One region of the Exiguobacterium abrahamii genome, then DNA from elsewhere that is predicted to be linked to it. Evidence: riboswitches for the same ligand, from Rfam matches in the RefSeq annotation. Region 1 holds a riboswitch; each other region holds the start of a gene.
The links. Region 1 has a riboswitch for thiamine pyrophosphate ahead of thiT (energy-coupled thiamine transporter ThiT). Riboswitches for the same ligand answer to the same signal wherever they lie in the genome.
Positions count from the first base shown of each region.

Region 2: it holds a riboswitch for thiamine pyrophosphate, as region 1 does, so the genes downstream of both, thiD (bifunctional hydroxymethylpyrimidine kinase/phosphomethylpyrimidine kinase) here and thiT (energy-coupled thiamine transporter ThiT) in region 1, are expected to answer to the same signal.
Region 3: it holds a riboswitch for thiamine pyrophosphate, as region 1 does, so the genes downstream of both, tenA (thiaminase II) here and thiT (energy-coupled thiamine transporter ThiT) in region 1, are expected to answer to the same signal.
Region 4: it holds a riboswitch for thiamine pyrophosphate, as region 1 does, so the genes downstream of both, ITJ88_RS08620 (thiamine phosphate synthase) here and thiT (energy-coupled thiamine transporter ThiT) in region 1, are expected to answer to the same signal.

Region 1 covers NZ_JADOYC010000001.1:879,513-883,510, reverse strand. The annotation lists gene ITJ88_RS04345 (amino acid permease) at 1-853, shown strand, start outside; gene ITJ88_RS04340 (thiamine diphosphokinase) at 909-1,511, opposite strand; gene thiT (energy-coupled thiamine transporter ThiT) at 1,513-2,073, opposite strand; TPP riboswitch at 2,136-2,245, opposite strand; gene rpe (ribulose-phosphate 3-epimerase) at 2,253-2,909, opposite strand; gene rsgA (ribosome small subunit-dependent GTPase A) at 2,912-3,817, opposite strand; gene pknB (Stk1 family PASTA domain-containing Ser/Thr kinase) at 3,843-3,998, opposite strand, start outside.
Region 2 covers NZ_JADOYC010000004.1:101,663-105,660, forward strand. The annotation lists gene ITJ88_RS12540 (murein hydrolase activator EnvC family protein) at 1-122, shown strand, start outside; gene ITJ88_RS12545 (murein hydrolase activator EnvC family protein) at 324-1,601, shown strand; TPP riboswitch at 1,665-1,775, shown strand; gene thiD (bifunctional hydroxymethylpyrimidine kinase/phosphomethylpyrimidine kinase) at 1,891-2,694, shown strand; gene thiM (hydroxyethylthiazole kinase) at 2,675-3,442, shown strand; gene thiE (thiamine phosphate synthase) at 3,432-3,998, shown strand, end outside.
Region 3 covers NZ_JADOYC010000002.1:279,900-283,897, forward strand. The annotation lists gene ITJ88_RS11115 (DUF1002 domain-containing protein) at 101-982, opposite strand; TPP riboswitch at 1,177-1,283, shown strand; gene tenA (thiaminase II) at 1,358-2,053, shown strand; gene ITJ88_RS11125 (hypothetical protein) at 2,105-2,413, shown strand; gene ITJ88_RS11130 (glycoside hydrolase family 3 protein) at 2,443-3,998, opposite strand, start outside.
Region 4 covers NZ_JADOYC010000001.1:1,656,782-1,660,779, forward strand. The annotation lists gene ITJ88_RS08605 (thiazole synthase) at 1-311, opposite strand, end outside; gene thiS (sulfur carrier protein ThiS) at 314-514, opposite strand; gene ITJ88_RS08615 (FAD-dependent oxidoreductase) at 511-1,455, opposite strand; gene ITJ88_RS08620 (thiamine phosphate synthase) at 1,452-2,045, opposite strand; TPP riboswitch at 2,128-2,230, opposite strand; gene nagZ (beta-N-acetylhexosaminidase) at 2,287-3,507, opposite strand; gene ITJ88_RS08630 (OsmC family protein) at 3,504-3,929, opposite strand.

The DNA of each region.
Region 1 (3,998 bases):
GAACTTTACGGCAAGCGGTTGGTTTCCAAACGGGATTCTCGGTGTCTTGACGACGATGATTGCCGTCAACTTCGCCTTCCAAGGAACGGAATTGATCGGTGTTGCGGCTGGGGAGTCCGACACGCCAGAAAAATCGATTCCAAAAGCCATCCGCAATACAGTCTGGCGGACGTTCATCTTCTTCGTCTTATCGATTACGATCGTTGGTGCATTAATTCCGTATGAAACAGCTGGCGGAGTCAGCAGTCCGTTCATCATGGTCTTTGATGCGATCGGTATTCCGTACGCTGCTGATTTGATGAACATCGTCGTCTTGACGGCACTATTGTCCGTCGGAAACTCCGGACTATATGCGGCGACCCGGATGTTATGGGCGATGGCGCAAGAAGGGATGATTTCAAAGAAATTATCTTACGTCAATGCACGTGGTGTGCCGATGCGGGCGTTGCTCTTTACGATGATGTTCGCGATGTTATCGCTTTTGACCGCATTTTTCGCAGAAGATACCGTCTTCATTTGGCTCTTGTCCTTAGCCGGACTCGGGGCTCAAGTCGGCTGGATTTCCATCTCTGCTTCTCAGCTTGCATTTCGTCGTCAGTTCGTCCGAAACGGACACGATGTATCCGAACTGAAATTCAAGACACCACTCTATCCGGTGTTACCACTGATTTCGTTGACACTTAACGTCGTCGTCCTCGTCAGTCTTGCGTTTCAAGCGGATCAACGAATCGCGCTATACATCGGTGTTCCTTTCTTTCTTGTCATGTGGGGAAGTTATCATCTCTTCGTCAAAGGAAAACATCTATCCGCTCAAAGCGACATCCGTGTCGCCCCTTCTCAACTTGAAGAATAATTTCATCTAAAAAGAGGCCGCGGAATCATCCATGGCCTCTTTTTGTATGATTGTTCTATTCCTTAAGCGTCCGCATCATTAATAATTCGCCTTGATGGAGCTCTACCTTCGCTTCTGACGCACGCCATTCATTACTGACAGTCAAGGAACCTCCGACGGGTACGGGATGTGCATCAAGTGGATATTTGACTCCGGATAAGCTTAAGGTCGACTGCACAAGTGGAATGAACGAAAGATAATGATAGCTCCCTGCTTCGACTGCATACGTTCCCTCAGCCAAGTATCGCACCTCTTCTCGTTTCGTCACGAGTCGTGCCTCTGAATATTGCTTCAATAGATAGACATTTTGGACGGTCATGTCGAGCCGCCCACCAGTCGCCCCGATGATGATGATCTCCTCATGCTGTTCCCTCTCAGACACTGTACGAAGGGCCAGTTCAAGATCCGTCTCATCTTTCTCAGCCGGATGAACGATTGCCCCTTCTGGTACATAACCAAGCGAATCAAAATCACCGATTGTCAGGTCGCATGTCAGCCCAAACGATTCGACCGTCTGAACACCACCATCGACACCGACGATGAAATCACCCGGCTGACAAAACATCTGTAAATCCGGTACTTCTTCTCGCGGACCGGCACAAACGAGAATCGCCCGCATCTCAGACGCCTCGTGCCGAATAACGGAGTAAGCGTGGCGCAGTCGTGAATAGAATTCCTGCTACGATTCCACATAAGATGTACGAGGGAACCATATACGTTGCGTTATAGACGAAAGAGTATTCCACGACTGGACCTTTTGCATACTTGGCAAAAAAGACGATGCCACTGATGACATGACAGATATAACGGAGTCCTGCGCCTAATAACGTCGCCAGGAGAACGAACGCCATCAAGCTTTTCTTTTGTCCATTGCGCGCGGCTAGTCTGACTTGACGCGCGAACAGACCACTTAATCCGACGACACCATACGCAATCGTATAGTCAAGCATCGGTTGAACGATCGTCAAGACTTGTGGAGCGAACATCAATTGAATCGTACCGACAAGCGCTCCCGTGACGACCCCTCCGACGACACCGTGGCGAAACGCCATGACGAAGATCGGTAGCATCGCTAAGCTGATCGAACCACCTTGTGGCATTTTGAATGGAATCAGTAAATCAAAGACGACTCCGAGACTGGCGAAGATGGCAATTTCCATCATCATTTGTAACCGTTTCATGCTATTTTTTCCTCCTTCATTGTACGAGAGGACGCAAAAAGGCAGTACGACGAACGCCGTACTGCCTGCGTGCGCCACATCCCTACGTCCGTTTGAACGGAACAGGTTCGAAGGGTTAAAGTCTAAAAGACTCCTCTCAGCCGCTTTTCAAGCGACACCCCTTGCGGTCATCATATTTATTATACGGCAGCCCCTTGACGAATGCTAGTGATCGCTTCCGCATAATCCGGTGCATTGTAGATTGCTGATCCTGCGACGAGAACGTTCGCACCATTATCGATGCAAAGTTTTGCCGTTTCCGGATTGACGCCACCGTCAATTTCGATTTCAAATGTCAGACCACGATCTGCTTTCATTTGCGCGAGTGCTGCGAGTTTCGGCATGACACGCTCGATGAAGGCTTGTCCACCGAAGCCCGGATTGACCGTCATCAATAAGACCATGTCGACATCCTCAAGGACGTGTTCAATCGTTGATAATGGCGTGTGCGGATTCAAGACGACTCCTGCCTTTGCGCCCGCTGCTTTGATTTGTTGTAAGACACGATGGACATGATTCGTCGCTTCGACGTGGAACGTCACGATGTCTGCCCCTGCCTTGACGAAATCTTCAACGAAACGTTCTGGCTGGTCGATCATCAAATGGACATCGAGAATCATATCCGTCTTTTGACGTAAACTGCTAAGCACAGGTAATCCAAATGAGATGTTCGGTACGAACTGACCGTCCATGACATCAAAATGGATATAGTCCGCGCCTGCTGCTTCGACGGCTTTAACATCGCGTTCGAGATTCGCAAAATCTGCTGATAAGATAGATGGTGCAATTTTAATCATCTTCAATACCTCCGGGCTCGATTCTTGATTTCGTCTATAAACATACCATAGTTCTCATAACGAGAGGACATGATTTCTTGGGCTTCGACGGCTTCCTTGACGGCACAACCGGGTTCATTCAAATGCAAGCAACCTCGGTATTTGCACTCATCTTGTACAGCCACGAATTCAGGAAAACTCCATCGTACATCCTCGATTTCCATTTCATACGGAAAATCAAGGTTCGAGAAACCCGGTGTATCAGCAATCAATCCTTCGGCAAGCGGCATCAACGTAACGTGACGCGTCGTATGACGTCCGCGTCCGAGTGATTTCGAGATGGCACTTGTTTCTAAATCAAGAGAGGGCTCCAGTGCATTGAGCAATGAACTTTTCCCAACACCAGATTGTCCCGCGAGAACGCTCGTTTTTCCAGCAAGCAACGGACGGACTTGCTCAACACCCGACAACGTCTCACTTGATGTCTCGATGACCGTATATCCAATCTTCCGGTAAGCGGCAATTGCCTCTCGGACAGCCGGTCCTTTAACATCGTCAAGCAAGTCCATTTTCGTCAACAGGATGACGGGTTGAATTTCCTTCGCTTCGATCAAAACGAGAAATCGGTCGAGCAAGTGCGCTGAAAAATCAGGTTCTGCCGCCGAAACGACGAGCAATGCCTGGTCGATATTCGCGACAGGCGGGCGTACTAAAAAGTTGTCCCGCTCCTTCACTTCGAGAATATATCCCGTCTCACTTTCGATATGAAGAACGACTTCGTCTCCAACGACTGGACTGATGCCGCGTTTTCGGAAATTCCCTCTTGCCCGTGAACGGACCTCTCCTTCTGGTGTCATGACATCATAAAAGCCACCCTGCAGGCGTATGATCGTTCCTTCTCGATTCTCTTCGATGCGTTGTTCCGTCATCCTATGCACTCCTTTTTCATCACATTCACTGTGCGTCTTTTGCTTGATTGTACGTGATGGTTTTTGAACGATACACCGTATCGTCTTTATAAATCGTAATCTTGCCTTCTTCTCCCGGATCAATCGTCACCGGCACGTCGAATGTCTCATCTTGGTCAATCGATTCCTCGATGACGGTCCG
Region 2 (3,998 bases), on a different contig from region 1:
GCGCGTTAGGTAGTACAGGAAATTCAACAGGACCACACCTACACTTCGAAATCCATATCGGTGGGTATAGCTATAGTGCGACTGGTCCAGCTAACTCAGTTAATCCAATGTCGATGCTTTAATCGTAAAGAATCGTTGCGTATGCAACGGTTCTTTTTTTGTCATTTTCAAAAAATAAATCATATATTACAAAAAACCGTTTTCATTTGAAATGTAAATGAAATTTTTTTGAAACGATTACGGTGCTATAATCTATTTCAGATATGAGAGAAACTTGAATACTATAATAAAATATGAAAAAACATAAGTGAGGAAAACGATATATGCTAAAAAAACTAATTTCTACCATTGTTTTAGGAGCATTACTTATAACAGGAACACAACCGATTGCAGCAGCGACAATTAAAGAAAAAAAGGCTGAGAATGCCGCTGAACAACGTAAACTTGAAAAAGCAATCAAAAAACAAGAAGCTAAAATCTCAAAAGAGCAACGTCAAATCAATCAAATTGACGCAGCAATCAACGAAAAGATTTTCCAAGTCTCCGAAAAAAATAAACAAATTGAACAGTTGAACGTTCGAATCGATGAGTTAAAGGCAGACATCGTCCGTTACGAAGAAATGTTACAGAAACAGGAAGAATTACTCGGTGATCGTTTGCGTGTTTTCCAAGAGAACGATGGAAACTCGATTAAATGGGAAGAAGTCATTTTTGGATCGAAGGACTTAGGTGATTTATTCAGCCGTGTCATGGCGGGAAAAAAAATCGCTGAGCAAGACGATAAAATGATTTCGGATTACATCGCAACGCAACAAAAATTAGCAGAAGCAAAACAAGCGCTCGTTGAGAAAAAAGCGGAGCAAATGCAAGAAAAGAAAGTATTGATTGAACAAAAGAAAGCGTTAAAGCTTCAAATGAAAGAACGTAGTGCTACGCTGAAGAAATTACGAAAAGGGAAGACGAAGTTCACGACAGAACTGTTAGACGCAAAAGAACTTCAAGCGACTCTCGAAGCGCAAGAACGTGCAATTGCGGCAGCAAAGGCAGCCGCTAAAGCAGCGGCTGAAAAAGCAGCAGCGGAGAAAGCAGCAGCTGAAAAAGCCGCTAAAGCGAATGCTCAAGCAGCAAAACAAGCAGGTAAGAGTTCAGAATCTACTGATTCTGTTGCCCCGCCCGTTGTTTCGAGTGGAGGGAAATTCGTTCGACCATCTTCTGGTGGAGTGTCGCAAGGATTCGGACCAGCAAGCGGCGCGAACGGTTATACGTTCCACAACGGTGTTGATTTCAGTGGTTCGGTCGGGTCTCCAATCGTCGCTGCAGCAGCTGGAACGGTCATTACAGCATCAGGTGGTGGACCTTACGGTAATCATGTCATGATTTCTCACTTCCTCGATGGACAAGTGTACACGACCGTCTACGCACATATGAGTTCATTATCGGTTCGTGCAGGACAAACGGTCTCTCAAGGTCAGCAAGTCGGAACACTTGGTAGTACAGGGAATTCAACAGGGCCACACTTACATTTCGAACTACATGTCGGAGGCTATCAATACAGTGCTTCTTCTCCTCTGAATGCAGTCAATCCATTGGCATATCTGTAATCAAAACGGGCTTCGGCTCGTTTTTTTTTCTTCTCTATGCTACAGTTAAGGCGAAACGAATACTTGAGCAACTAGGGGAGCTGGAGGAATCCGGCTGAGAGGAAAACCAATCTGTTTTCGACCCTATTACCTGAACTGGATAATACCAGCGTAGGAAAGTTGAGCCGAACGGATACCGGAATGCGTGTATAACGCTTTCGTATAGCGTCGACTGCTTTTTTACAGCGGTCGACGCTTTTTTTGTCGGTCACGACTCCCTTACATTGCTCGATGGGAAGGTGAAAAGAACATGAAACACGTACTGACGATTGCAGGATCCGACTCCGGTGGTGGAGCGGGGATTCAAGCAGATTTAAAAACATTTTCAGCTTTAGGCGTTTATGGAATGAGCGTCCTGACAGCCGTCACGGCGCAAAATACGTTGGGTGTTCAAGCGGTGGAAGAGTTATCCCCAGAAATCGTAGATGCCCAGTTAACGTCGATTTTTTCAGACATTCGTGTCGATGCGATCAAAATCGGAATGGTCTCGAATGCGCAGACGATTCGTGTCATTGCTACACATCTCCGCAAACAGACAGTTCCGATCATATTAGATCCCGTCATGGTCGCTAAAGGTGGTCATGCCCTATTGCGGACGGAGGCTGAACAAGCATTGATTTCAGAACTTCTACCACTTGCGACACTCGTCACACCGAATTTACCGGAAGCGGAGCGTTTAACAGGACGATCAGTGACCAATCTAGAGGAAATGCGATTGGCGATGCATCAATTGGCTACACAGACAGGTGCAGTATTACTAAAAGGTGGGCATCTCTCGGGAGCTGCGACGGATTTGTTGTTTGATGGGGAAGTGGAACACCGCTTCACATCGGAACGGTTAGACAATCAACATACTCATGGAACTGGTTGTACCTTATCTGCGGCGATTGCGGCGCGGATGGCGCTTGGAGAAGATTTAACAGATAGCGTAAGACAGGCAAAGAGCTATGTCACGGAGGCAATTCGTCATGGATTTGCCCTCGGACAAGGTATTGGACCGACACATCATTTTCATTCACTTTGGAGGGATACACATGTTTACGACCATTCTTGAACACAAACCACTCATTCACCATCTGACGAACACGGTGACGATCAACGACTGCGCGAACGTCACACTCGCTGTTGGAGCATCACCCGTCATGGCGGAAGACATTCGCGAAGTAGAAGAGATGGTTAGACTCGCGCAAGCACTTGTCTTAAACATTGGTACGATCGATGCAGACATGCAAGCAGCTCAACGACTTGCATCCCGTGAAGCGGAACGTTTGAATGTCCCAATCGTTCTTGATCCAGTTGGAGCAGGGGCAACGACATTACGTACTGCCTTCTCTAAAGAACTTATCGATCTCGGGTGTACGGTCATTAAAGGAAATGCTTCTGAAATCAAGACGTTACTGGGGGAAGATGGGCGAACTAAGGGAGTCGATGCTGCGGGAGATGCAATGATGGATCGAGAAAGTATTCGTGCATTCGCTCGCAAACACAAATCTGTCCTCGTCGTGACAGGTCCGAACGACTATATCACGGATGGAACGCGCGAAATGGAATTACATGTAGGAACACCTCGTCTAGGAGATATCACGGGTACTGGCTGTATGACGGCTTCCTTAATTGCGAGTTTCCTCGGTGCAGGATATACAGCGTTTGAGGCGGCTGTTCACGGAACATTCGTCATGGGAAAAGCAGGAGAACAAGCAGCCTCCGCGCAAGGTCTTGGTGATTTTAAACGAGAGTTGTTCAATGCAATCAGCCTCATGACGGTACAAGATCTTGTGGAGGTGACAGAACGTGTCAATTGATTACTCCATCTATGCAGTGACGGATCGTCGGTACCATCCTGGATTCGCGATCGAGACGGTCGTTGAGGAAGCCATTTTAGGTGGGACAACGATCGTGCAACTACGGGAAAAAACAGCGCAAGGAAAGGAATTCTTCGATCAGGCAGTTCGGTTGAAAGCGCTCACGGATCGCTACGACGTTCCTTTGATCATCAATGACCGGATCGATATCGCGTTACTCGTCGGAGCTGGTTTGCATATCGGACAAGAAGACATTCCTTTAACCGCAGCACGTCGCCTTTTACCAGATGCTGTGATTGGTGTTTCGGTAGCAACCGTTGCACAAGCGATTGAAGCAGAACGAGACGGAGCATCTTATTTAGGCGTGGGGTCTCTATTTGCGACGTCATCCAAAGCGGACGCTGATTCCATGTCGCACACGATGCTTCAGGCAATTCGAGAAGCCGTACGATTACCTCTAATCGGTATTGGTGGAATCACAGCAACGAATGTCTCTTCTCTGCCTATCCCGCTAGAAGGGTATGCCGTCATCTCAGAAATTTTCGCTAAAGAAGAT
Region 3 (3,998 bases), on a different contig from region 1:
TCAACCAGTGTTTGCACGCGGCAAAGTCCATCTTTTCACACCACCTTTCGTTTCAGATATCTCTAGTTTACTATTTTTTTGTCAGTTACGGAAGTCTGAATTATTTGAACACACCAGCGATTGAACTGAAGAAGTCACTGAGTCCATCGAATAATTTAGCGAAAAACCCTTTCGTTTCTTCTGATGTTGCGAAGGCATGGATGTCTTGCCCCGCATTTTTCAAACCACTCTCGATTTGTCCCCAGTTGATGTTCGCTTGCTCCATTTGATTGAATAGATTCGTCAACCGGTCCATTTGTGCGTCAGACAACTGGATATTGTTGTTTTGAATGACTTGGACGATCAGGTTTTCGATCTCGACTTTGGTTTCCGGTTTTTGATTGGCGATCTCAGCCTTGATCTCATTCATTAAGTCAGCGACTTTATCCGTGCCGACCGTTTTTCCGACGTCTGATGTGACCGATAATTCTTGCTGTGCTAAATCCTTGCGTTCGTCACTTAACTTAATTCCCGTCTCAGCGGAAGTTTGATCGTACGCTTTCATGATTCCTGTCAGTGCCGATGTCCCGGTCACCTTGTAGGGAGAAGTGATCGTGATATCGGCATCTTTGACACCCGCTGTGACGAGAGCGTTGAGATACATATCCTTTGTCACCCATGTGATGTTCTCCGTCGAGACGGAAAGTCCATCACCTTTTTCCGTCAGTTCAATCTTAGCCGACGAATACATATTGCCACCTTTTTGCGACTGTGGAATGTTTTTCCCGAGATATTTTTCTTCGTCAGCAGAAGTGGCGATGATCGGAGTGATGCCTTCCGGTGCATTGAGACGGGAAAGCACCCAAGCTTTATCCTTTGCGCCGAGCGACTCCCCGAGTGTGACGATCGTCTTATCGACGACTTGTTCGGCAGATGCGGCTGTCGGGAGTAATAGAGCAGAAGCGATAACGGCTGACGCTATGATTTTTGTTGGTGTATGCATAATGAAATCCTCCAATTTGTAAGTAACAGAATGAATTATAGTATCAGGTACTAAAGTTAGTGTACGAGAACGAAAGAAGTTCGGAATCGGTCTGTAGATGGAGACGGCATCCGTCTTCTGACACTCCATAGTATAGCGAAAAGAGGACAACTTGACTTCCATTTTCAGCATGCTATAGTGAATTTGAATCGAATAATGACCACTAGGGGAGTCGGTAGACCGACTGAGACGAACGAAGACGTTCGGACCCTTTGAACCTGATTAAGTTCGTACTTACGGAGGGAAGTGGCGTCAAGTCTTGTTCTTCTTGCGCCATGCCCGTGTGTTTCGGGGTGGTGTTTTTTCGTTTCATAACTAAACGAGGAGGATGAGATCATGACATTCACACAAGAAATCAAACAAGCGGCACAAGCGTATTGGGACAGTAGTTTTACGCACCCATTCGTTCAAGGAATCGGAGAGGGGACGTTACCACTCTCGAAATTTCGGCATTACGTCATGCAGGATGCCTATTACTTAAAACACTTTGCGAAGATTCAAGCAAAGGCAGCGTCAAAAGCAGACGACTTTGCGACGATCGCGACACTTGCCGAACATGCGACTTCGACTTACGAGGCAGAGCTGAGCTTACATCAATCATTTTTTGAGCCGCTCGGTATTACGGCAGCAGACCTTGAAGCATTTGAACCGGCACCGACAGCATATGCGTACGTCTCGCACATGCATCATGCGAGTGAAGGAACGCTTGGAGAGACGATTGCTGCCATCTTGCCATGTTACTGGTTGTATTATGAAGTCGGGCAACAATTACTGACGTGTACACCGGAAGAAAAAATCTATCAGCAATGGATCGACACGTACAGCTCGGAATGGTTTGAAAAGGTCGTCTTTGAACAGATTGCACGGCTTGATGCGCTGGCGGAGCAAGCAAGCCCGACGGAACGCGAGCGGATGAAACGTCATTTCGTGACGAGCTGTTATTATGAGTTGCTGTTTTGGCATATGGGATGGACGGAAGAGACGTTTACGTCGGTTTACGAAACGATTCCGGCACGAGCGGTATCTTCTTGAATCACTAAGTGGTAGAATTAGGAATACCATCTAGTGAAAGTAGGGATTGGAATGGAAATCGTCGTCATCGCACTCGTGATCCTCGCGGCATATGTCGTGCAGCAGGTGCTTGGAAAAGTAAAAGTGAGATTTGTTGGGTACATCATTCCCATCCTGATGGCGGTGTACGGAACATATGCTACGATTCAGAATTTTCAGGGGTTGCTTCAGTTCGGTTTTACAACGGGGAGTTCCATCGCGACTGTCCTGGTCGTCGTCCTCTACGCTTCGTTGACTTATTCACTTCATCGTGTCTACGAGCGTGCGAAAGCAGAAGCCGAATCTGCATATCCATCATTAAAAGACCGAGGCATCCTTTAAGGAGCTTCGGTCTTTTGTGTATCATGTCCTCATTTTTTCCAGTTTTTAAAGCCGTCACCGAATTCGAGATGCAGTTTGTCGGTAAAGACACCGTTCTGAAAGACCGGCACATCAACCGGTGAAGTGCCTTGCGGTTTGAACGTTCCGAAGATCGCGCGGATACCTGCAGGCAGGTTCGGTCCCGCTGATTTTAGATTGCCTGCTTCGGAGTCTGGACCGTTCGGATCACCTTTGAAGCCATAGACGAGGACATGTGCCGGTGCGTCCGGTTGAACAGCAACATCGTATGGGTTACGGAGACTGAGCAGGACGGATGGTGTCTCCGTTTGTTTCGCATAGCGGAAGATCGAAGCCGGAATCGCTTGTTCTGGTGCGTTAGGTAGTAGTTTAGCACTCGTGTTGACGTTGGAACCGACGATGATGTAATCTGCTGCATCGAGTTGCGCCCGTAATATCGGGTTTTGGTCGAGCGGTAGCGTAGTAGCCGAGTAATTCGCTGTCGTCACGTGCCAGTTCCGATTCTTAGGTAGGGAAGCGATCGTCTTTTTCATGCTGTCCGTCTGATCCGCCGCAGGAGCGATCACAAGGACGTTGGCATTCTTTTTCGGCTTGAATGGTAACGTCCGCTGATTATTTTTCACGAGTGTGACTGCGGCTTCCGTCATCGCGCGTTCTTTTGCTTTATGCTCGGGACTGCCGACGATTTGGTTCGCTTGCGCGATTTTTTCAGCTAGTGATGTCGAATCAGTCGTACCGTTCCATATTCCGCGTTCTGCCTTCAGGGTCAGGATTCGCTCGACCGATTGATCAATTCGTTTCTCTGAAAGACGACCGTCTTTAACCGCTGCGATCACGTCTTTAAAAATCTGGTCGAGCTTTTCGACATCTTGCTTGGAACGAAGAATCGTCGGCATAAGCGCGATGTCGACTCCAGCGTCAAACGTCTTTAAGACTGCTTCTGATTCTGTGAAGTTGTCGACGATCGCCTGCATGTTCAATGCGTCCGTGATGACGATGCCATCGTAGCCGAGCTTTTCGCGCAGTACGCCCGTGATGACGTCATCCGATAACGTCGCAGGTAACGGGAAAGTACCGTTTTTCGACGTGACGACTTCGGGTTCGATTTGCGGCATTCCGATATGTCCCGTCATGACCATATCGATGTCTTCAGCAATAGCTCGCTTGAACGGGAGGAGCTCGACTTGTTCTAGTTCCTGCAGGGACCGGTCGACGACCGGCAAGCCATAGTGGGAATCGGTCGCCGTATCGCCGTGACCCGGGAAGTGTTTGGCAGTCGCTGCGACGCCTTCATCCTGAATCCCCTTCATCAAAGCGGAACCGAGCGTGCCGACGAGCGCCGGATCACTCGAGAACGAGCGGACACCGATGACGGGATTTCCAGGGTTGCTGTTGACATCAAGATCCGGACCGAAGTTGACATTGATGCCGAGTGCATGCAACTCGGAACCGATGATATGACCGGCATCATTCGCATATGCACTACTACGGGTTGCACCTAACGCCATATTGCCAGGTAAGTTCGTTCCTGTCCCGAGCCGAGTGACGATTCCGCCTTCTTGGTCGA
Region 4 (3,998 bases), 780 kb from region 1:
TTGTCGCAACCGATCACTTCGACCTTAACCATGTCGCACATACCGGATGCCCGCGCAAGCTTCGCCAACCGTACGGCTTCCTCTGCCGTCTTCGCACCGGCCGTGTTCGGTAGTAAATCATACTTTGTTAAATCAAGCGACTCGAGGAAGTTCGCTTGTTGTTTATCAAAAATATCGAGCCGACGGACGGCGAACGTCAAGATTTTTGAGGCGGACGCATCGATTGCTTCCTGCTGTACCGTAGCGTCCGTATATTTCCCCGTTCCGAGTAATAACCGTGATTCAAATGTCTTTTCTCCAATTTTCAGCATGTTTATCCTCCTCCTACGAAATGAACGATTTCAAATGTGTCGTTGTCTCGAACGACCGTCTGACCGTACGCCATGCGATCGATGATTTGTCGATTCTGTTCGACGATGACGAGCTTTTCCCCTAAGCCGAGTTGCGTGAGCATGTCCTCGATCGTTTGAATCTGTTCGATCGTGTGGTCATTGCCGTTAATCGTAATGTTCATCGGACTTCCTCCTTCTGAATCAACCGTAATGTATTTACCAAGACTTCCGCTGTCGCCGGTGCGAGTAATATGCCATGCCGATGATGCCCTGTCGCCATGAAGATCCGACGGGATGAATCGGCGACTCCGATATATGGCAAGCCTGACGCCGTTTGTGGTCGTACACCGGACCAGACTTCTTCGATGACCGCGTCACGAATCGGTGGATACAGTCGTTCTGCTGCTTGAAGCAATGACGTGATCCCAGCGACACTGACACCGACCGTCTCGTCGTACGGCAGTTCGGTCGCACCGATCAAAATTCGTCCGTCTGCTTTTGGCACAAGGTAGACAGCGTCGTCAAACAGGATCGAGCGTAACGGCTGACCCGCGAGACGGACGGCGAGACATTCCCCTTTGACCCCATATGTCGCGATCGAAATACCAGCTGTATCGAGCAAGGCTTGCGACCCGCGTCCGGCAGCGACCGTCACTGTTCGTCCGGTCCAGATTCCCGCATTCGATTCGATCCTGATGAAGTCATCGTTCTCTTCGATACGTGTGACCTCCACTTGTTCTTCGATTGGTACCCCACGCTTTCGTAAGGCATATATCAATGCAGTCGTCAGTCGTCGTGGATCGATTTGACCGACCGCTGGAAACAGATGCTCGCGTCCTTTACGTTTTAACAAAAACGGTTGTTCCCGGTACCCACAATCGATGCCAGTCTCTCGCTCGAGACGACGTGCAAGCAGCGGATACAGACGACGACTACGTGCGGCAAGTAAATGCAATTCCGCTCTCAGCTCGATGTCCGTCGCAAGCATCCCGGCAGCTGCGCGGCTCGTTCCTTGTCCGCATGTTCCGCGTTCTAAGACGACGACGGATTCATTCTGACAGGCGAGACCGTAAGCAAGCGTCAACCCGATGACTCCGCCGCCGATGATGATGTGATCCGTCATACGCGAACCCCCTGGTAACTTAGAATGGCGGCGAGTGGATCCGATTGACCGAGAATACCCGATAAGACAGCGATTCCGGTTGCACCGGTCGCTGAGATTTCAGGCAAGCGTTCTGGTGTGATTCCGCCGATCGCAATGACCGGTTTCGTCGTGAAGGTGACGACTTGCTTCAAGGCGTCGATTCCCCGTGGCGGCACATTCGGCTTCGACGCTGTCGGATAAATATGACCGTACAGCAGGCGGTCGGCTCCTTCCGCTTCTGCTGCCAGTGCCTCTGCTAGTGAATGGACCGATTTCCCGATGACGAGATTCGGAAAATGACGTCGGACATCGCGGACACGCAAGGACCGTCGCGTCAACTGCACACCGATGCCTGCGACATGGGCGACGTCGACCCGGTCATGAACCGTTAACTGCTCAGGCGAATAACCATGCACAAGGAGCGCGTCGATTAGATCAAGCAATTCTGCTGCCGACAAGTTCGGTTCTCGTAGATGCAGCTGATCCGTATAAGGTTGAAGGGAGTGAAAGGTCTTTATTCCGTCAAGCGGATGAATGGATCCCGTCGAAATCAGATGTAAACGCATCATGTTCTTCCTTTCCATACGAAAAAGGACCACTCCCGATGTTGAAGGGAGTGGTCCGAAAATGCGCTGAAGCGCTAAGGATATCTAAGGTTTCGAGCCACTTCCCTCCGCTAGTACGAACTAGATCAGGTTCAAAGGGTCCGGATACTTCCGTCTCAGTCTGCTGGGAGACTCCCCTAGTGTCTTTTCGTGTTTAATTGGCTTGCCCCATTAGTCTAGCATGAGTCGCTTTGCTTCGCTAGTCCTAGTTGAGCGCTTCCACTTGCTGAATCAGCTCCGATTTCGTCGGTCGCTGTTGCTCTTGGCTGTCGGCATACGTCTGCTTTAGCTTCAGGATGCGCATTACTTTAGCGTCGAGCATCTCCGGCGTCAGCGTTTTGTCTTTGACGGCTTGCATCACTTCGGCATGGACCTTTGTGTAAGCACCTGCCTCTGAAAACATTGCCATATCAGCTCCGTTGACGAGCGACTGACGTGCCGCTTCCGCGAGACCATATTGTTTCGTGATCGCTCCCATGACGAGATCATCCGTGATGATGACACCGTTGAATCCGAGTTGCTGACGCAAAAGGTCAGTCAAGATCGGCTTTGAGAGCGAGGATGGATTCGTATCGTCATACGCGGGATAGAGAATATGGGCAACCATCACCATCTCGGCGCCCTCTTGAATCGCTTCTTTAAACGGTAACAGTTCCGTCCGCTTCAATTCTTCCTTTGATGCCATCACTTTCGGTAGCCCGACATGGGAATCGACACTCGTATTGCCGTGACCGGGAAAATGTTTGACGACCGGAATCGTTCCCGTCTCCTGCATCCCGTGCATCAGGGCCGTACCAAGCGTCGCGACGGTCTTCGAATCAGCACTGAACGCACGGTCGCCGATGATCGGATTGTTCGGATTACTGTTGACGTCTAGGACCGGTGCGAAGTCCATGTTGAAGCCATAAAATCGTGACAAATGACCGAGCGTACGTCCGACATCTTCCATTTTCGCATCATCTGCTCCTTGCGCTATCCGTTGACTCGTCGGTAGACGTAATCGTTGATCCGGTACCCGGCTGACCCGTCCGCCTTCTTCATCGATCCCAACAAACGCATACGGTTTTTGATCCGTCTCTTGAATCGCACGTGTGAACGTCAAGAGTTGTTCTTCTGACGTGATGTTTCCGCCGAGCAGTAAGACCCCGCCAATCGCATGCGTCTGTAATAATTTTCGGTCAGCTGCTGAAAGTTCCGTGCCGGCGACTCCGATATAGAGCAGTTGATCGATTTTTTCTGACGTCGACATCGCTGCCAATTGTTGCTTTAGTTTTGCTTGTTGTCGTTCTTCTTTCGTCGGCTCAGGCTTCGGCTTCTTTTCTTCTGTCGGTTGTTTCGTTTCCGGTTGTGATGATTTCGTTGGTTCCGTCGTCTCCTGCGCACACCCTGCAAGCAACAGGCAACCGATCAGTACGGCTTTCTTCACAAAGGATCCTCGCTCCGCACACCATTGATCGAATAATAAACGGAAATCTCAGCGTTCAGGGATTGCGAGACCGAACAATATTTATCCTTTGATAACGAGATGGCGCGACGGACCTTATCTTCCGGGAGATCACCTTCGAGCCGGTAATGAATCGAGATTGACGTAAAACGCCGCGGATGGTCCTCTGCCCGTTCTCCTTCGATATCCATTTCGAAATGGGTGATCGTCAAGCGCATCTTCTCTAAGATTGAAACGATATCAATTCCGGTACAGCCGGCAACGGCATGTAGCAGTAGTTCAGTCGGTCGCGGCGCTTGATTTTCGCCACCGTTCTCTGGTGCTGCATCCATCGCCAGATGATGCCCTGATTCCGTCTGTCCACTAAACCCCATCTGTTTGTTCCATGTCACTGTCGCTTGCATCGTTTCCACTCCTTTGTAAGTAGTCTTCTTCTGTAGTATACGCAAAAAACAGCAAGCCTGGAAATTCAC